2 regions of the Streptomyces sp. CA-250714 genome follow, and region 2 is predicted to be linked to the other one. Evidence: riboswitches for the same ligand, from Rfam matches in the RefSeq annotation. Region 2 holds a riboswitch; the other holds the start of a gene.
The links. Region 2 has a riboswitch for S-adenosylmethionine ahead of thrC (threonine synthase). Riboswitches for the same ligand answer to the same signal wherever they lie in the genome.

Region 1: another riboswitch for S-adenosylmethionine. It lies ahead of ACQEU8_RS27765 (aminotransferase class V-fold PLP-dependent enzyme); the one in region 2 lies ahead of thrC (threonine synthase).

The regions. Positions count from the first base shown of each region.
Region 1 is NZ_JBNJMI010000002.1:1,971,237-1,981,345, reverse strand. Features, by position in the region: gene ACQEU8_RS27795 (molybdopterin oxidoreductase family protein) at 1-243, shown strand, start outside; gene ACQEU8_RS27790 (FAD-dependent oxidoreductase) at 240-1,787, shown strand; gene nirB (nitrite reductase large subunit NirB) at 1,793-4,363, shown strand; gene nirD (nitrite reductase small subunit NirD) at 4,408-4,785, shown strand; gene ACQEU8_RS27775 (uroporphyrinogen-III synthase) at 4,826-5,989, shown strand; gene ACQEU8_RS27770 (sirohydrochlorin chelatase) at 5,986-6,669, shown strand; SAM riboswitch class IV at 7,541-7,659, shown strand; gene ACQEU8_RS27765 (aminotransferase class V-fold PLP-dependent enzyme) at 7,850-9,238, shown strand; gene ACQEU8_RS27760 (NAD(P)-dependent oxidoreductase) at 9,241-9,891, opposite strand; gene ACQEU8_RS27755 (MFS transporter) at 9,950-10,109, opposite strand, start outside.
Region 2 is NZ_JBNJMI010000002.1:3,472,659-3,482,767, reverse strand. Features, by position in the region: gene ACQEU8_RS34425 (extracellular solute-binding protein) at 1-1,249, shown strand, start outside; gene ACQEU8_RS34420 (DUF3263 domain-containing protein) at 1,326-1,592, shown strand; gene otsB (trehalose-phosphatase) at 1,622-2,473, shown strand; gene ACQEU8_RS34410 (alpha,alpha-trehalose-phosphate synthase (UDP-forming)) at 2,484-3,992, opposite strand; gene ACQEU8_RS34405 (glucosyl-3-phosphoglycerate synthase) at 4,068-5,072, opposite strand; SAM riboswitch class I at 5,321-5,471, shown strand; gene thrC (threonine synthase) at 5,489-6,811, shown strand; gene ACQEU8_RS34395 (MoaD/ThiS family protein) at 6,964-7,239, shown strand; gene ACQEU8_RS34390 (cold-shock protein) at 7,693-7,896, shown strand; gene groL (chaperonin GroEL) at 8,367-9,995, shown strand; gene ACQEU8_RS34380 (DUF427 domain-containing protein) at 10,101-10,109, opposite strand, start outside.

The DNA.
Region 1 (10,109 bases), 1.5 Mb from region 2:
GACGGGGACACCGCGCGGATCGTCTCCCGGCGCGGGGCCGTCCTCGCCCGGACCCGCTGCGTGCCGAGCCTGCGCACCGACACCGTGTTCCTGCCGTTCCACTTCCCGGGCGACGGGGCAGCCAACGCGCTCACCAACCCCGCGCTCGACCCGGTGAGCCGGATGCCGGAGTTCAAGCTGAGCGCCGTACGGCTGGAGCGCGCCGACGGGGGCGGCGCCGCCGGCCGGAGGGAGGCAGCGTGAACCGGGCACTGAACGTCGTGGTCGTCGGCAACGGAATGGTCGGCGCGCGGCTGCAGGAGGAGACGCTGCGGCGCGACCCGCGCAGCAGGCGGGTTCGGATGACCGTGCTGGGCGCCGAACCGGTCGGCGGCTACAACCGGGTACTGCTGCCCGGGCTGCTGTCCGGCTCGCTGACGGAGGCCGATCTGGCCCAGGAAGCCCCCGATGGCAGCCCGCTGGCCACCGGCACCACCGTCACCGGCATCGACCGTGAGGCCCGCACCGTCAGCACCGCCGACGGGCGGCAACTCCCGTACGACAGGCTCGTACTGGCCACCGGTGCCCGCACCGCCGTACCCCCGCTGCCCGGACTGCGCGACGACACGGACGAGGGGAGCGGCACACTGGCGCGTGGCGTCACCGCGCTGCGTACGCTCGCCGACGCGCGCCGGCTGCGCCGCCTCGCCGACCGGGCCCGCGCGGTCGGCGCCCGGATCGCCGTGCTCGGCGGCGGCGTGCTCGGGCTGGAGGCAGCCCGCGCGCTGGTGGCCCGCGGAGTCGCGGTGACCGTCGTACACCCGGCGCCGCATGTGATGGACCGGCAGCTGGACGCGCCCGCCGGGCGGGTGCTGGGCCGGGCGCTGCGCCGTACCGGCATCGAGCAGCGGCTGGGCGTGATGGCGGTGCGCTGGGAGCCCGGCAAGGGGCTCCACCTGGACGACGGCAGTGTGCTGCCCGCCGCTGGGCTGCTGCTGTGCACGGGCGCACGGGCCGAGACCGGGCTCGCCGAGGAGTGCGGCCTGGAGGTGGGCCCGGCCGGAATCGCCGTCGACGACACCCTCACCACCTCCGATCCGGACATCTACGCGCTCGGCGACTGCGCCGACGCCGAGCCCGGGCTCATACAGCCCGGCTGGGAACAGGCGACCGTGCTGGCCGAGCGGCTGACCGGCGAGGACCCGTACGCGCGCTACTTCGGCACCCCGCGAGTGACTCGGCTCAAGGCCGCCGGTATCGAACTCGCCTGCCTGGGCGATCCGTTCGTGGACGACGACGGCTTCGCGGGGCACGCCCCGGCCGGTGGCGGCCCGGCGCAGGGCGGCTTCGCGGACGACGGCGGCCCCGAGGTCCTGCGGCTGGAGGACCCGAGCCGGGAGCGCTACGCCAAGCTCGTGCTGCACGGCGACCGGGTCACCGGCGCCATCCTGCTCGGGGTGCCCGACGCTGCCGCCGGCCTTGTGCAGCTCTACGACAAGGGCGCCCCCGCCCCCTCCGACCGGCTCGCCCTCATGCTCGGCCGGGCACTGCCGCCCGAGTCGGCGGGCGAGACCGGCGAGGCGCTGCCCGACCACGCGATGGTGTGCCGCTGCAACAGCGTCACCAAGGGCGCCCTGCGCTCGGCCTGGTACGACGGCGCCCGGTCGGCCCGCGAACTGGCCGACGCCACCCGCGCCACCACCGGCTGCGGCGGCTGCCGCGGCGCCGTCGAGAAGATCGCCGCCTGGCTCGCCGAGACCGACCCGCTCTCCAGCCGTGACACCCCTGCCACGACCGCCCCGAGGTGAACACCATGACTGACTCGCACTCCGAAGCCCCGCGCAAGCTCGTCGTCGTCGGCCACGGCATGGTCGGCCACCGACTGGTCGAAGCCCTCGACTCCCGTGACGCGGACCGGCAGTGGGACATCACCGTGCTCGCCGAGGAGCACCGCCCCGCCTACGACCGCGTCGCCCTCTCGTCCTGCTTCGACGGCGCCGACGAGAGCGCCCTGCGGCTGCCCGAGCACGACCCCGGGCGGGTCGACCTCAGGCTGGGCGACCCGGCGGCCGCGCTCGACCGCGACGCGAACGCCGTACTCACCGCGTCCGGCGAGCGGGTGCCGTACGACGCGCTCGTACTGGCCACCGGATCACGGCCGTTCGTGCCGCCGCTGCCCGGCTCCACGGCGCCCGGCTGCCTCGTCTACCGCACCCTGGACGACATCGACGCCATCCGCGCGGCAGCCGAGAAGTCGGCCACCGGTCGGGGCGTCGTCGTCGGCGGCGGACTGCTCGGGCTGGAGGCCGCCAACGCGCTGCGGCTGCTGGGACTGACCACCCACGTCGTGGAGATGGCCCCGCATCTGATGGCCGTCCAGCTCGACGAGGGCGGCGGCGCGCTGCTCGGCCGCATGGTGAGCGAGCTCGGCGTGACCCTGCACACCGGCACCGGCACCAAGCAGGTCGTCACCGACCCGGAGACCGGCGCGGCCGGCGGAGTCGAGCTGAGCGACGGCACCTTCCTGGAGACCGACCTGGTGGTCTTCGCCGCAGGCGTGCGGCCCCGCGACGAACTCGCCCGGGACGCCGGGCTGGAGGTGGGGGAGCGGGGCGGCGTCGTCGTGGACGAGAGCTGCCGGTCGGTGACGGACCCGCGGGTGTGGGCCGTCGGCGAGGTCGCCTGCATCGAGGGGCGGACACTCGGACTGGTCGCACCCGGATACGCGATGGCCGAGACGGTCGCCGACCGGCTGCTGGGCGGCGAGGCCGCCTTCCCCGGCGCGGACACCGCGACCCAGCTCAAGCTGCTCGGCGTCGGCGTGGCCTCGTTCGGCGACGCGCACGCCACCACGCCGGGCGCGCTGGAGGTCGTCCTCAACGACCCGGTCGCCGCCACCTACGGCAAGCTCGTCGTCTCCGACGACGCCAAGACGCTGCTCGGCGGCATCCTCGTCGGCGACACCTCCGGCTATCCGCTGCTGCGCCCGCTGGTCGGCAGCGCGCTGCCCGCCGACCCGGCCACCCTGCTGGCCCCGGAGTCCGCGGGCGGCGCGGCGGCCGGGGGAGGGGTGGCCGGACTGCCGGACACCGCGCAGATCTGCAGCTGCCACGCCGTCACCAAGGGCGCGCTGACCGAGGCCATCACCGAACAGGGCTGCGCCGACGTCCCCGCGCTCAAGTCCTGCACCAAGGCCGGGACCGGCTGCGGCTCCTGCGTACCGGCGCTCAAGCAGATCCTCGAAGCAGCGGGTGTCGAGCAGTCCAAGGCGCTGTGCGAGCACTTCGACCACTCGCGGGCCGAACTCTTCGAGATCGTCGCGGCCACCGGCATCACCACCTTCTCGCAGCTGGTGGCCGAGCACGGGCGCGGGCGGGGCTGCGACGTGTGCAAGCCGGCCGTCGCCGCGATCCTCGCCTCCCGCGACAGCGGCACCCACATCCTCGACGGCGAACGCGGCGGCCTCCAGGACACCAACGACCGCCACCTCGCCAACATGCAGCGCAACGGCACCTACTCCGTCGTACCCCGCGTCCCCGGCGGCGAGATCACCCCGGCCCGGCTCATCGTGCTCGGCGAGGTGGCCCGCGACTTCGGCCTCTACACCAAGATCACCGGGGGGCAGCGCATCGACCTGCTCGGCGCCCGCCTCGAACAGCTCCCCGCCATCTGGCGCCGGCTCACCGACGCCGGCTTCGAATCGGGGCACGCCTACGGCAAGGCCGTCCGTACGGTGAAGTCCTGCGTGGGCTCCACCTGGTGCCGCTACGGCGTCCAGGACTCGGTCGGCCTCGCCATCGAACTGGAGCTGCGCTACCGGGGACTGCGCGCCCCGCACAAGCTCAAGGCAGGCGTCTCCGGCTGCGCCCGCGAGTGCGCGGAGGCCCGCAGCAAGGACTTCGGCATCATCGCCACCGAGCAGGGCTGGAACCTCTACGTCGGCGGCAACGGCGGCTTCACCCCCCGGCACGCCGAACTCCTCGCCTCCGACCTGGACCACGAGACGCTGGTGCGCACCATCGACCGGTTCCTGATGTTCTACATCCGCACCGCCGACCGCCTCCAGCGCACCGCCGCCTGGCTGGAGAACCTGGAAGGCGGCCTCGACCACCTGCGGGCCGTCATCATGGACGACTCGCTCGGCATCTGCGCCGAACTCGACGCCGCCATGGAGCGCCATGTCGCCGACTACCACGACGAGTGGCGCGGCGTCCTGGAGGACCCCGAGAAGCTGGCCCGCTTCACCTCCTTCGTCAACGCCCCCGAGACCCCCGACCCGGCGATCTCCTTCGCCGTCGAGCGGGAGCAGCCGGTGCCGGTGCCGGGCCCGGTGTCGCTCGGCATGCCGCCGGTGCCCGCCGCCGAGGGGGCGCGCACCCGATGAGCACCCTTGCCCGTACGAGCCGAAAGGTGACCGCCGTGACGACCATGACCACCAGCACCTCCACCGACTGGTCCGCCGTCTGCCCCCTGGACGTCCTCCCCGTCGAGCAGGGCCGCGCGGCACTGCTGCCGGACGGCAGCGCCGTCGCCCTCTTCCGGCTGCACACCGGCGAGGTGTACGCGGTCGGGAATCTGGACCCGTTCAGCGGGGCACCCGTCATCTGCCACGGCATCGTCGGCGACCGGGACGGCGTCCCCGTCGTCACCGGGCCGCTGGGCAAGGAGACCTTCGAGCTGGCGACCGGCCGCTGCCTGGACGACGAGACCGCCCGGCTCCCCGTCCACGAGGTGCGGCTGACCGGCGGAGTGATCGAGGTCTCTGCCCCGCGAAACACGGTGGAAACGCTGGTCGGGGGACGATGAACAGCATGCAGCCCCCACCTGAGCACTGAGAGGAGACGCGGTGTCGGCACCTCAACCGTCGCGAAGCCGCACGGGATCCGTTCCCCCGCTGGCGGGGTTCACCGTCGCGGTCACGGCAGCGCGCCGGGCCGAGGAGCTGGGCGCGCTGCTGGAGCGCCGCGGCGCCGAGGTCGTCCACGCGCCCGCGCTGCGCATCGTCCCGCTCGCGGACGACGTGGAACTGCGCGACGCCACCAAGGAACTGGTGGCCCGCCCGCCCGACGTGGCCGTCGCCACTACCGGCATCGGCTTCCGCGGCTGGATGGAGGCCGCCGACGGCTGGGGCGAGGGCGAGGCCCTGCGCAGCGCCCTCGCCACCGGCGAACTGCTGGCCCGCGGCCCCAAGGCGTGCGGTGCCCTGCGCGCCGCCGGGCTGCGCGAGTCCTGGTCGCCCGCCTCGGAGTCCTCCACCGAGGTCCTCGAGCGGCTGCTGGCCCGCGACGACCTGGCCGGACTGCGGATCGCCGTCCAACTGCACGGTGAACCACTGCGGGACTTCATCGACGCGCTGCGCGGCGCAGGTGCCGAGGTCGTGCCGGTGCCCGTCTACCGGTGGACCGGCCCCGTCGACCCCGGCCCGCTCGACCGGCTCATCGACGGCGTACTGGGCGGCGGCGTGGACGCCCTCACCTTCACCAGCGCGCTGGCCGCCGCCGGGCTCTACGCCCGCGCCGAGGAGAACGGCGTCACCGGGGAACTGACCCAGGCGCTGCGCGGCCGCACCCAGGTCGCCTGCGTCGGGCCCGTCACCGCCGCGCCGCTGCTCGCCCGGGACATCCCCGCCTACTGGCCGGAGCGGTTCCGTGTCGGTGCCCTCGTCCGGCTGCTGTGCGAACGGCTGCCCGCCACCGCGCCGACCCTGCCCGCCGCGGGCCACACCCTGGAAGTACGGGGCTCCGCCGCACTCCTGGACGGCGAGCTGCGGCCGGTCAGCCCCGGCCCGATGGCCATCCTGCGCGCGCTGGCCCGCCACCCCGGTCAGGTGATGTCCTGCGCCGATCTGCTGCCCTATCTGCCCGGCGGCGGCACCGACGAACACGCCGTCGAAGCCGCTGTCGCCCGGCTGCGCACCTCGCTGGGGGTCTCCTCGGTCGTACAGACCGTGACCAAGCGGGGCTACCGCATCGCCCTCGACCCCACATCGGTCTGTGAGGCCGACGCATGACGGTGCTGCTCGTCGCGCACGGCACCCGGCACCTCACCGGCGCCCGCACCGTACGGGAGCTGGCCGACGGTGTCGCCGCCCGGCTGGGGCAGCCGGTCGCCGTTGCCTACGCGGACGTACGGGGGCCGACCGTCGCCGAGGCGTTGGAGCGGTTGCCGGGCCCCGTCAGCCTCGTCCCCGCCTTTCTCGCCTCCGGCTACCACGTGCGGGTCGACATCCCCGCGCAGGTCGCTGCCGCGGGGCGGGCCGCCGATGTGACCATCACCCCCGCGCTGGGGGCCGACGCCGCGTTGCTGCCCGCCCTCGTCGACCGGCTCGCCGAGGCCGGGGTACGGGAGGGGGACGCCGTGGTGCTGGCCGCCGCCGGGTCCTCCGACGCCGGTGCGCGTGCCGAGGCGCACGCCATGGCGCGGCGGCTCGGCCGGCTTTTGCGGGGGCCCGTGCCGGTGGCTTGGGCCGCGACCGCGGAGCCGGCTGTCGCGGACGAGGTTGCGCGGTTGCGCCGTGCGGGCGCTTCGCGGGTTGCCGTCGCCTCTTGGTTGTTGGCGCCCGGCCTGTTCGCCGACCGGCTCCACGCCGCCGGCGCCGATGTCGTGGCCTCGCCCCTCGGAGGGCACCCCGCCGTCGCCGCCGCGCTCGCCGCGAGGGTGCCCCTTCGTGTTGGCGCCGCCGTGGGGTGAGGGCCTCGCGGGTGGGTGGGGGCTGGTGGTTTGAGGGCTGCGGGTGGGTGGGGGTGGTGGTGGGTTGAGGGCCCCACCCCGGGGCCCCCTCCTGTGTTGGGGGCGCTGCCCCCAAACCCCCGGTCCTCGCCGGACGGGCGTTGGGGCGGCTCCGCCCCCCAACTGCCCCCCGCTACGGGGGCTCCGCCCCCCTAGGAGCCCCCCGACCCCAATCGACCCTCTGGACAATTCGTCCTCCGCCCTTGGCCCAGGACCATCCGCTGCGGGTGGCGCCCATATCTGGGGTGGTCGAGAGCGGCCATTGCTCCAACCCCAGATATGGGCGCCACCCGCAGACAAAGGGCAGCGACTCATGGGCGGGCGGTTCTTACGTCAGTGGCTTCTGCGATTGCGGAAGGGGGGTCCTAGGGGGGCGAAGCCCACCTAGCGGGGGGCCGTTGGGGGGCGGAGCCCCCCGACACGACCTGTCGGCGGCAGCCGAAAAACAAAGGGGGCGTGCCCCCACAAGCCAGCCGTCCCGGCGGCAGGCGGGGGGAGCCGCCACCACCCCCCACCCACCCCAGGCCACCACCACCCCCACCCACCCCGCACCGCCACCAACCCCACCCACCCACGCCACCCCCAACACCCACCCACCCGACCCACCACCCACACCCGCCCACGCCACCACCCACCCCAGACCACCAACCCCCCCACCCCGCCACCCCAACTCCCCACCTCTGCCCCACCCCTCCCACCCCGAGCCCTCACCGCCACCCCCCCACCCCCACAGCCACGACCCGCCCCCCTGTGCTCCCTCGAGCACAGGGGGCGTCCACATCGCGGACGTACCAATGGTGGGGCGGCGGGGCCTGTGGCATACTCCCTCGCAGGTCACGAGCGACAGCGACAAAGGCCCCGGCCCGCTGTCCGGCAACCCTCCGTCCGTGGCGGGGTGCCCCGGGTGATGACCAGGCCGTAGGACAGCAAGGTCTACGGCAAGCGCGGATCCCTCTCCGCCAGGGGTCCTGGTCTACGAGGGAGCCTTCTGTGAGCAAGCGAATGCGCTAGGGCCGACGGGCGGCACTTTTCAACGCGCCCCGGCCCTCCCACTGTTCCGCCGTAAGGCGACCAGCACACGGCATCGCCATGCCGTGATTCCCCTTGCCACGCACGCTCTTCACCTTGCCGGAGTACCGCTATGCCGTCCGCAATCGCTTTTGCCCCCTCTTGTACCCCCACGCGCAGCGACGCCCCCCTCCCCGTACTGGGCCGCGACGTCCAGGTGCCGCTCGGCACCGGGGGCGAAGCCCCCTACGCGGCGCTGGACTACGCGGCCAGCGCCCCCGCATTGCAGCGGGTCTGGGACGACGTGGCGGCGTACGCCCCGTACTACGGCAGCGTGCACCGCGGCGCCGGCCACCTCTCCCAGTTGTCGACGGAGCTGTTCGAGCAGAGCAGGCAGGCCGTCGCCGAGTTCCTCGGCTGCCGCGAGGGCGACCAGGTCGTCTTCACCCGCGCGACGACCGACTCCCTCAACCTGCTGGCGGCGGCACTTCCCCAGGGCACCAGGGTGTTCGTGTTCGAGACCGAGCACCACGCCTCCCTCCTCCCGTGGCGGACGCACGACGTGACGTATCTGGACGCGCCCCGCTCGCCCGAACAGGCCGTCGCCACGCTGGAGTCGGCGCTGCACGGGGCCCCCGTCGGGCCGAAGCTGGTCTGTGTGACGGGTGCCTCGAACGTCACCGGCGAGGTGTGGCCGGTGCGCGAGCTGGCCCGCGCCGCGCACCGGCACGGCGCGCGCCTGGTGCTGGACGCGGCGCAGCTCGCCCCGCACCGTCCCGTCAGCCTGACCGAACTGGAGGCGGACTGGGTGGCGTTCTCCGGGCACAAGCTGTACGCGCCGTTCGGCGCGGGTGTGCTGGCCGGCCGCGCCGACTGGCTGCGCGCCGCGGAGCCGTATCTGGCGGGCGGCGGCGCGAGCCGCCGGGTGACCCGCGGTGCGGACGGCGGCGTGGACGTGGAGTGGCACACCACCGCCGCCCGGCACGAGGCGGGCTCGCCCAACGTCATCGGCGCGTACGCCATCGCCTCCGCCTGCCGGGCACTGACCGAGGCGGGGTTCGACCGCCTCGTGGCCCGCGAGGAGGAGCTGCTGGCCCGGCTCCGCACCGGCCTGGCCGACGTCCCCGAGGTGCAGATCCTCTCCCTCTTCGGGGAGGACGCCGACCGGGTGGGCGTGGTCTCGTTCGTCGTAGACGGCTGGAACAGTTCGCACTTCGCGGCGGCGCTCTCCGCCGAGTACGGGATCGGTGTCCGCGACGGCCTCTTCTGCGCCCACCCGCTGCTGCGCGCCCTTCTCGGCCGGCAGGGCGACACTCCCGGCGAGTGCGGGGCACCCGAGGCCGCGCCCGGCGAACGGTCGCTGAACGCGATCCGCGTCAGCTTCGGCGCCGGGACGCCGGACGAGCACGTGGACCGGTTCGTCGCCGCCGTACGGGAGCTGGTGCGGGACGGGGCGCGCTTGAACTACCGTACGGAGGACGGCCGTTGCGTCTCGGAGGCACCCGGGCACGCCGGGAGCTGAGCTCAGTAGGCCACCGTGAACCGCACCCGGTGGTGCTTGGGCCGCTCCGCCTCGTCGATCAGAGCCACGGCGAAGTCCTCCATGGAGATTGCGGAGTGGCCCTCGCCGTCCAGCAGCAGTTCGTCGGCGCCGAGCCGGTAGCGGCCGGTGCGGCGGCCCGGCTCCAGCAGCGCGGGCGGGCTGGCGTACGCCCAGTCCAGGTGGGCCGGGGCGTGCCGCAGCACCAGCTCGTATTGGTCGTTGCACGCCTCGGCGATGGGGCGCCACTCCTCGGGTACGTAGCGCGGGTCGTCGCTGACCTGGACGCGGCCCTCGGTGCCGGGCACCGTCAGGCTGCCCGCGCCGCCGACGAGCAGCAGCCGTACGCCGGTGGTGCCGAGGCCGGCCAGCAGGCCGCGTGCTGCCAGCAGCAGGCCCTCCTCGTTGCCGGGCGCGGGGCGGGTTGCGCTGACGACCAGGTCCTGGCCGTCGCTGAGGGCCGCGACGTCACCGGCGTCGGCCGCGTCGCCCACCCGGTGTGCAGCTCCGGGGTGCAGCGCGGCGAAGCGGGCCGGGTCGCGGACGACGGCGGTGACCTGGTGGCCGCGCGAGAGGGCCTCGGTGACGATCCGGCTGCCGACGTTGCCCGCCGCGCCGAAGACGGTGATGCGCATGGTGCTCAACTCCTAGGTGAGAACGACTTGTCGATAAGTGGTTCGGGGGTGTGTGTGGTCAGTGCGCCGTGCCGCGCTCCGCGCGGATCCGCTCCAGCCCCCACACCGCGAGGGCGCCCGCGGCCAGTCCGGCCCCCAGCAGGCACACGCCGGGCCAGCCGACGCGTGCCCACACCACGGCCGTCAGTGCCGAGCCGGTGGCGCCGCCGATGAAGAAG
Region 2 (10,109 bases):
AGTGGCCGGAGCGGCCGGGATGACCGCACTGTCCGGCTGTGGCGGTGGCCCGGGATCGGGCGAGGTGAAGCTGAAGTTCGTCGCTGCCGACTACGGCAACCCCGGGGCGGAGAACAGCTCGAAGATCTACTGGCGGAAACTGGCGGACGCGTTCACCAAGAAGAACCCCGACATAACCGTCGATGTCACCGTCCACAGCTGGAACGACATCGGCAAGAAGCTCACCGAGATGGTCGAGGCGGGCGACCCGCCGGACATCGCGCAGGTCGACTCGTACGCCAACTGGGCAGCCGAGGGGAAGCTCTACAAGGTCAGCGAGCTCCTTCCGATACCGGCGCAGGCCGAGTTCCTGGTCTCGCTCGCCGAGGCCGGAGAGGTACGGCGCGTCCAGTACGGTCTGCCGTTCGTCGCCAGCACCCGGGTGCTCTTCTACAACAAGGACCTCTTCAAGAAGGCCGGGCTCGACCCCGACGAGCCCCCGGAGAGCTGGCAGGACATCAAGTCCGCGGCACGCGCCCTCAAATCGGCCGGCGTCAAGATCCCCTACGGTCTGCCGCTCGGCCCCGAGGAGGCGCAGGGCGAGTCCCTGATGTGGATGCTCGGCAACGGCGGCACCTACGTCGACAGCGTCGGCAACTACACCATCAACTCCCCCGAGAACATCGAGACGTTCCAGTGGCTGCGGGACAACCTCGTCGCGCCCGGCTACACCGAGCCCAACCCGCAGCGCGTCGACCGGCAGAAGCTGTTCCAGGCGTTCACCGAGGGCGAGGTGGGCATCCTCAACGGCCACCCCACCCTGATGCAGCAGGCCGACAAGAAGAATCTCTCCTACGGCACCGGCAAGCTGCCCGGCAGCAACGGACCCGCCGACGGCACCCTCGGTGTCGCCGACTGGATGATGGCGTTCAACAAGAACGGAAACCGCGAGGCCTGCGGAAAGTTCCTGGCCTACGTCTTCGAGCTGAAGAACCACTACGAGTTCGTCTCCCAGTACGGGCTGCTGCCCGTCACCACCAGCGCCTCCGAGCGGATGCGCAAGGACAAGAAGCAGAAGAAGCTCTGGCCCTTCCTCGACCAGCTCGCCGGCGCCGAGTTCTACCCGGTGGGCAAGGTCTCCTGGGCGGGCACCACGGCGGTCATCAAGAAGACCATCGGCCAGGCGGCCATGAAGGGCGGCGACCCGAAGGGCATCCTCACCGCGCTCCAGCAGAAGGCGGAGGCCGAGGATGAGGCGGCGCCGTCCTGACGCGCCGCTCGCCTGCGCGCCGCTCGCCACCTGCCGCCCGCCGCTCGCCGTCACCCCTCCCGCGTACGGTGGAGGGGTGAGCGATACGGAACGCGACGGCGAGGCAGCTGCAGCGGCGGGGCTCTCGGCCGAGGACCGTGCCGTGCTCGCCTTCGCCGCCCGCGGCTGGTCCTCCCCCGGCGAGAAGGAGCGCGCCGTCCGGGAACGGCTCGGCATGTCGCCCGTGCGCTACTACCAGTACCTCAACGCGCTGCTCGACGATCCCCGGGCGCTCGCGTTCGATCCCGTGACGGTCAACCGGCTGCGGCGCGTCCGGCAGGCCAACCGGGACCGCACCCACTAGCGGCAACCTTCGCTGGTTATGGTGCGGCCATGCCGCTTCCCCCCTCGCTTCCCGAACCGGAGACGGAGGCAGGGCGCGCCGGGCTCGCCGCCCTGCTCGCCGACCCCGCGCGCGCCGTGCTCGCGCTCGACTTCGACGGGACGCTCGCGCCCATCGTCACCGACCCGCAGGACGCGCGGGCCCACCCCGAAGCCGTACTCGCGCTGGGGCGGCTCGCCCCGCGGCTGGCCGGCGTCGCCGTCATCACCGGCCGTCCCGCCGCGGACGCCGTACGGTACGGCGGCTTCGAAGGTGCCGCAGGGCTCGCGGGACTGACGGTGCTCGGCGCCTACGGTGCCGAACGGTGGGACGCCGCCGACCCGGTGGTGCGGGCGCCCGAGCCCCCCGCCGGGGTCGCGGCCGTACGGGCCGAACTGCCCGCCGTGCTCGCGGAGTCGGGGGCGCGGGAGGGCACCTGGACGGAGGACAAGGGCCGGGCGCTCGCCGTACACACCCGGCGCGCGGCCTCGCCCGACGCGGCCCTCGAACAGCTGCGCGCCCCGCTGTACGCCCTCGCCGAGCGGCACGGACTGATGGTGGAGCCCGGCCGTATGGTGCTCGAACTCCGTCCGCCGGGCGCCGACAAGGGTGCGGCGCTCGCCGGCTTCGTCCGCGAACGGGCTGCCACCGCTGTCGCATACGCCGGCGACGACCTGGGCGACCTCCCCGCGTACGCCACCGTCGCGGCCCTCCGCCACGAAGGCGTACCCGGCCTGCTCCTCTACAGCGCCCCCGAGACCCCCACCGAGTCGGTCGAGCGACTCCACGCCTGCGCGGACGTCCGCGTCGCGGGGCCGCCGGGCCTGGCGGCTTGGCTGCGTGCCGTGGCGGACGCGCTGTAGCTGCCGACCGTCAGCCGAGGGCGTCCAGTTGGTCCCTCAGCCAGCGGGTGGGCGGATGCGCGGTGGCGGTCTCCGCCAGCCGGCGGGTCCGCTCCGCGCGGGTGGCGGGGTCCAGCTCCAGGGCGGTCCGAAGGGCGGTGGCCGTCTCCCGCACATCGAAGGGGTGCACGGAAATGGCGTCGGGCGCCAGTTCCTCGTACGCTCCGGCCTCCCGGGAGAGCACGAGGGCGCAGCCGGCCTCCGAGACGACGGGCACCTCCTTCGCGACCAGATTCATCCCGTCGCGGATGGGATTCACCAGCGCGACGTCCGCCATCCGGTACGCGGCGAGCGACCGCGCGAAGTCGTCCTTCACATGCAGCACGACCGGCGTCCAGTCACCGGTGCCGAAGTCCTTGTTGATCTCGTCGGCGACCCGGCCGACCTCGGCCGTGTAGTCGCGGTAGACGGCGAGATCCTGCCGCGAGGGGTAGGCGAACGCCAGGTGGACGACGCGGTCATGCCACTCGGGATGGTCGACGAGCAGCCGCCGGAACGCGTACAGGCCGCGCACGATGTTCTTGGACAGCTCGGTCCTGTCCACCCGGACGATGGTCCGGCGGGGGCGCCCGTCCGGGCCCGTACCCACCTGCTGGCGCAGCTGCGTCAGCCGCTCGGCGACGTCGGCGCGGTGCGCCCGCTCCCGCAGGAAGCCGCCGTCAGCGCCGAGCGGGTGCACCCCGATCCGCGTCGTACGGCCCTCGTACGTCACCGAGAGACCACCGTCCTCATTCCCGGAATCCCCGGCCTGGACGCCCACGGTGACCGTCGCGCCGAGCACCCGTTCGCAGCACTCGGCGAACAGCCGGGCCCAGCGAGCGGTCAGGAACGCGGTGCGGTCGGCGCCCAGCATGCCGCGCAGCACCTGCGTGGCGACGTCGTCCGGCAGCAGCCGGAAGTAGTCGGCCGGCGCCCAGGGGGTGTGCGAGAAGTGGCCGATCCGCAGATCGGGGCGGCGGTCGCGGAGCATGCCGGGAACGAGCGTGAGGTGGTAGTCCTGCACCAGCACCGTGGCGCCCTGCCCGGCCTCCTGCGCCAGCGCCTCGGCGAAGGCGGCGTTGTACGCCTCGTACTGTGCCCACTCCCGGCTGAAGTCCTGGTCGAAGGCGGGCTCCAGCGGCGTCTGGTACAGCATGTGGTGGGTGAACCACAGCACGGAGTTGGCGACGCCGTGGTAGGCCGCCTCGAAGGTGTCGGCCGGGATGTCGAGCATCCGTACGGTCTGCCCGCCGGTGTCCCCACTGTCCAGGTGACCCCCAGCGCGCCGGGCCGCCGCCCGGTCGCCCTCGCCGAGCGCCGCGCACACCCACACCGCGCCGGCCTCGGGGCCGATGGCCGACAGCCCGGAGACCAGCCCGCCGCCGCCGCGCCTGGCGGTGAGCGTGCCGTCGTCGCCCAGCGTGTAGGACACCGGCCCGCGGTTTGACGCGACGAGCACCTGTGCCGACGACGCCTGTGATGTTGCTGCTCCAGCGACCATGCGGCGAGCCTAGCCCCCACCGAAACCGCTCAAACGTACGCGTCGTCGGTGAAGACGGACAGCCGGGTCAGCCCCTCACGCCGCCACCCGCTGCCCGTACTCGGGCACCGTGCACATCGGAGGACGCTCCTCCGCGTCCACCTGATGGCCGCGGGGGACGAAACAGCCCGCCTCGTCCCGCTCGAACTGGGTCAGCGCCGTCCCGCCGGACCGGCCCTCGAACACGCTCCGCGCACCGTGCACCACCGTCGGGCCGCCCCGGCCGATCCGGCGCTCGGCCGCCGCGTAGATGGCGGTGGCCATCCGGCCGAGGGCCTGCCCGTCCTGGTTGCGGTGCAGCCGTACGCCCACGTCGACCTGGGCCAGCGCATCCAGCCCCACCAGCTCCAGCGCGTCGATCAGCAGCGCCAGTTCCACCCCGTAGCCGACCGGGAAGGGCAGCCGCTCCAGCAGCGAGCGGCGTGCCGCGTACTCGCCGCCCAGCGGCTGGACCAGTCCGGCCAGCCGGGGCCAGTGCAGATTGAGCAGCGGCCGCGCCACCAGCTCGGTCACCCGGCCGCCGCCCGCCGGGCTGTCCCGCAGCGGGCGGTCGTACATCGCCTTGACCAGCTGCACGTCCGGCTCCGTCAGCAGCGGCCCGACGATGCCGGTGACGAAGTCGGGCGAGAACTCCCGCAGGTCGGCGTCGACGAAGCAGACGATGTCACCCCTGGTCGCCAGCAGGGAGCGCCACAGCACCTCGCCCTTGCCAGGACGGGTCGGCAGCCTGGGCAGCACCTCGTCCCGGTGGATCACCTTGGCCCCGGCGGCCGCCGCGACCTCGGCGGTGCGGTCGGTGGAGCCCGAGTTCATCACGATCAGCTCGTCCACCAGCGGAGTCCCGCTGCCGAGCCGGGGCGCGGCCAGCTCGCGGCGGATCACCGAGACGATCTCGCCGACGGTGGCCTCCTCGTTGAGCGCGGGCAGCACCACGCTGACGGTGGCGCCGGTGCGGCGCTTGGTCGCCAGCAGCGCCTCCAGTGGCCGGTCGGCGACCCGCCAGGAGCGGCGCCGCAGCCATTGGCCCACTTCATCGAGCACGTGCGCGCCTTCCTGTAGTCGGGTCCCGGTGGCCGGGCTGAGGTACAACGGTGCTGCGGTGTCCCGGCCCCGGGCCGGGTCCCAGGCCCGGTGGAGGTGAGCGACGGGTGATCCATCTCGCGGTTCGGACGTCCCTCTCAAGCGTGACCGCCGTCGGTTACAGTCTTGAACAACGCAGGTGACCTCCGCATCTCGGGGTCGCCGCGACAAACGCCCGAGTGGCCCCTGGCCGCCCGGCGCCATAGTGCAGCTCATCCAGAGGGGCAGAGGGAACGGCCCGTTGAAGCCCCGGCAACCATCCCGCGATCCGCGCGTACGCGGACCCTCCAGGCGAGACCGCCTCGTGGGGACGGTGCCAATTCCGGCCCGTGACGAGATACGCCACGGGGAAGATGAGGAGAAAGGGCCTCGCCTCCATGGCTGTGCAGACAGTTGCAGCGAACAGCACCACCTCTTCCGCCGACGCCGCCGGTACCTCCGGCTCCCCCCACGACTTGGGCGCCGCTGTGGCCCTCTCCTGTCGCGAGTGCGGCACCCGCACCGAGCTGGGGCCCAGTTTCGTCTGTCTGGAGTGTTTCGGCCCGCTGGAAGTCGCCTACGAGCTGCCCACCGGTGACCCGGAGGGCCTGCGGAAGCGCATCGAGGCCGGACCCGCCTCGATGTGGCGTTACGCGCCGCTGCTGCCGGTGCCGGCCGACGTCGCCGAGAAGCCGAATCTGAACCCGGGCTTCACCCAGCTGGTGAAGGCCGACCGGCTGGCCGCCGAGCTGGGGGTGACCGGCGGTCTGTACGTCAAGGACGACTCCGGCAACCCCACCCACTCCTTCAAGGACCGCCCGGTCGCCATCGCCCTGGAGGCAGCCCGCGCCTTCGGGTTCACCACCCTCTCCTGCTCCTCGACCGGCAATCTGGCCGGTGCGGTGGGCGCCGCGGCCTCCCGGGCCGGGCTCCGCTCGTGCGTGTTCATCCCGGACGGTCTGGAGCAGTCCAAGGTGGTGATGGCCGCGATCTACGGCGGCGACCTCGTCGCGATCGACGGCACCTACGACGACGTGAACCGCTTCTGCTCCGAGCTCATCGGCGACCCGCTGGGCGAGGGCTGGGGCTTCACCAACGTCAACCTGCGGCCGTTCTACGCCGAGGGCTCGAAGTCGCTGGCGTACGAGATCTGCGAGCAGCTCGGCTGGCGGCTGCCCGACCAGCTCGTCATCCCCGTCGCCTCCGGCTGCCAGCTGGTGAAGATCGACAAGGGGCTGCGGGAGCTGATCCAGCTCGGGCTGGTCGAGGACAAGCCGTTCCGGATCTACGCCGCGCAGGCCGAGGGGTGTTCGCCGGTCTCCCGCGCGTACAAGGAGGGCACCAATGCCGTCCGCCCGGTCAAGCAGCCCGACACGATCGCCAAGTCCCTCGCCATCGGCGACCCGGCGGACGGGCCGTACGTCATCGACATCTGCCGGCGCACCGGTGGAGCCGTCGAGGATGTGAACGACGCCGAGATCGTGGACGCGATGAAGCTGCTCGCGCGGACCGAGGGGGTGTTCGCGGAGACGGCCGGCGGCGTCACGCTGGGCGTGACTCGCAAGCTGATCGAGTCCGGCGCCATCGACCCGAGCCTGACGACTGTTGTCCTGAACACGGGTGACGGCCTCAAGACCCTCGACGCCGTGGCCCCCACGGCGCGGCCCACCGCCGTGATCCGCCCCAACCTGCCCGCCTTCCGCGAGGCCGGCCTGGCCTGACCCGAGGCGCCCCGGGCCTCCTGGGGTGCCGGAGGCGCCGCAGGTTGCCGGAGCGGCCTCGGACGGCTGAAATCCGCCCCCCGGTGTTTAACGGGTGGGAATGCCGGAGCGGGGCCCTGGGGTGCTTTCCCTCTTACGTTAGGAAGATCGACATGAGCGTCAACGTCCGGATCCCGACCATCCTCCGTACCTACACGGGCGGTCAGGCCGAGGTCACCGCCGAGGGCGGCACCCTCGCCGAGGTGCTGGCGGACCTGGAGAAGAACCACACCGGCATCAGCGCCCGCGTCCTGGACGACGCGGGCAAGCTCCGCCGCTTCGTCAACGTCTACGTCAACGACGACGACGTCCGTTTCGAGCAGGGCCTGGAGACGCCGACCCCGGACGGCGCGGGCATCTCCATCATCCCGGCGGTGGCCGGCGGCTGACCCGCCCACCAGCGCTTCGTCTGCGTGATCGCCCCTTCCGAAGAAAACGGAGGGGGCGATTCCATGTGACGAGAGGTGGCTTGAGAGGCGGTAGAGTGACGGCAGTTCCCTCTCCCGGCGGTTTCCGGACGTATATGGGAACGCGCCAGGGGCGGATCAACACCGCGATAACAACGGGACAAGTTGCGGTCGAAAACCGGACGGCAATTGTCGCGGAAGGCCCCGTATGTCTGGCCCGACTTGCCCTGCTCCGACGGCAGTTGAGGCTTATTTCCGATCAGCCGTGCCCAGAATTCTCGTCCGATTGACCTGTTGCACAGGGCGTCCGTACAGATACATTCAGCGGCGGTCGACGCGTTCCGGCGCACGCCCCCGCTTGCTCGTGGGGGTGAGGTCTGACCCGGGTTCGCGAAGTGCGGACCCGTGCAAGGGCCAGTAATAGGGGAGTTAGGAATGGCTCAGGGCACCGTCAAGTGGTTCAACGCGGAGAAGGGGTACGGCTTCATCGCGGTCGACGGTGGTGCGGACGTGTTCGTCCACTACAGCGCGATCCAGATGGACGGTTACCGCACCCTGGACGAAGGGCAGCGGGTCGAGTTCGAGATCTCGCAGGGTCAGAAGGGGCCGCAGGCGGACATGGTCCGCGTGACCGGCTGAGTGTCGCCGGACTGCGCAGAGTTTGTAGACACAGCAGAGAAGGGGCCGCACCCGAGGGTGCGGCCCCTTCTTGATGCCCCGAGGGGTGCGGGGAACTGCGTGCGTGAGCGACCACGACCCACCCGCAGCCCGCGACCATCCGACAGGGGCAGCCCCTCCCCGGAGAGCCCTCGGCATAGCTTGCGCCCACCCTCCCCCAGCCTCCGGCCGGGAGGTGCCCCCACCGACCACCACCCCTCAACCAGACGCCTTCGGCATAGCTTGCACTCTCTATGCCCGAGTGCTAATCATTGGGTTAGCACTCTGCGAGTGAGAGTGACAAAGAAGGACCGGGTCGGTGAGGCCGTGGGCCGGGTGGGGAAGGAACCGCCGGGTCGCAGGCCGTCCGTCGCGGGCGCCACGCGGTCCGGAGAAATCCAACCCTCCCCTTGCGCTCGGCGCATGGGGGAATCCAGGGAGGACCAACCCACATGGCCAAGATCATCGCCTTTGACGAGGAGGCGCGGCGCGGTCTTGAGCGTGGCATGAACCAGCTTGCCGACGCCGTCAAGGTCACGCTCGGCCCGAAGGGCCGCAACGTCGTTCTGGAGAAGAAGTGGGGCGCCCCCACGATCACCAACGACGGTGTCTCCATCGCCAAGGAGATCGAGCTCGAGGACTCCTACGAGAAGATCGGCGCCGAGCTGGTCAAGGAGGTCGCCAAGAAGACGGACGACGTCGCCGGTGACGGCACGACGACCGCCACCGTGCTGGCCCAGGCTCTCGTACGCGAGGGTCTGCGCAACGTTGCCGCGGGTGCCAACCCGATGGCGCTCAAGCGCGGTATCGAGCAGGCCACCGAGGCCGTCTCCGCCGCTCTGCTGGAGCAGGCGAAGGACGTGGAGACCAAGGAGCAGATCGCTTCGACCGCCTCCATCTCCGCTGCCGACACCCAGATCGGCGAGCTGATCGCCGAGGCCATGGACAAGGTCGGCAAGGAAGGCGTCATCACCGTCGAGGAGTCGCAGACCTTCGGGCTCGAGCTCGAGCTCACCGAGGGCATGCGCTTCGACAAGGGCTACATCTCCGCCTACTTCGCCACCGACATGGAGCGTATGGAGGCGGAGCTCGAGGACCCGTACATCCTCATCGTCAACTCCAAGATCAGCAACGTGAAGGACCTCCTTCCGCTGCTGGAGAAGGTCATGCAGTCGGGCAAGCCGCTGCTGATCATCGCGGAGGACGTCGAGGGCGAGGCGCTGTCCACGCTGGTCGTCAACAAGATCCGTGGCACCTTCAAGTCCGTCGCCGTCAAGGCTCCGGGCTTCGGTGACCGCCGTAAGGCCATGCTCGGCGACATCGCCATCCTCACCGGCGGCCAGGTCATCTCCGAGGAGGTCGGCCTCAAGCTGGAGAACGCCACCCTCGACCTGCTGGGCCGGGCGCGCAAGGTCCAGATCACCAAGGACGAGACCACCATCGTCGACGGTGCGGGCGACAGCGAGCAGGTCGCGGGCCGGGTCAACCAGATCCGCGCCGAGATCGAGAACAGCGACTCGGACTACGACCGCGAGAAGCTCCAGGAGCGGCTGGCGAAGCTGGCCGGCGGCGTGGCCGTCATCAAGGCCGGTGCCGCCACCGAGGTCGAGCTCAAGGAGCGCAAGCACCGCATCGAGGACGCCGTCCGCAACGCGAAGGCGGCCGTCGAGGAGGGCATCGTCGCCGGCGGTGGCGTGGCCCTGCTGCAGGCCTCCTCGGTCTTCGAGAAGCTGGAGCTGGAGGGCGACGAGGCCACCGGTGCCGCCGCCGTCAAGCTGGCCCTGGAGGCCCCGCTCAAGCAGATCGCGGTCAACGCCGGTCTCGAGGGCGGCGTCATCGTGGAGAAGGTGCGCAACCTGACACCGGGCCACGGCCTGAACGCGGCCACCGGCGAGTACGTCGACATGATCGCCGAGGGCATCCTCGACCCGGCCAAGGTGACGCGCTCCGCGCTGCAGAACGCCGCCTCCATCGCGGCGCTCTTCCTCACCACCGAGGCCGTCATCGCCGACAAGCCGGAGAAGGCCGCCGCGGGCGCCGACGCGGCTGCCGGCGGTGGCATGGGCGGCATGGACTTCTGATGAGTCCGAGCCGTTCGCACGGCTCCGCCGCCTGCTGAGGCAGCACGAGGGCGGGTACCCCTGCGGGGTGCCCGCCCTTCGCCGTTCCCGTGGACGGTGGGTGCTTCAGCCGAC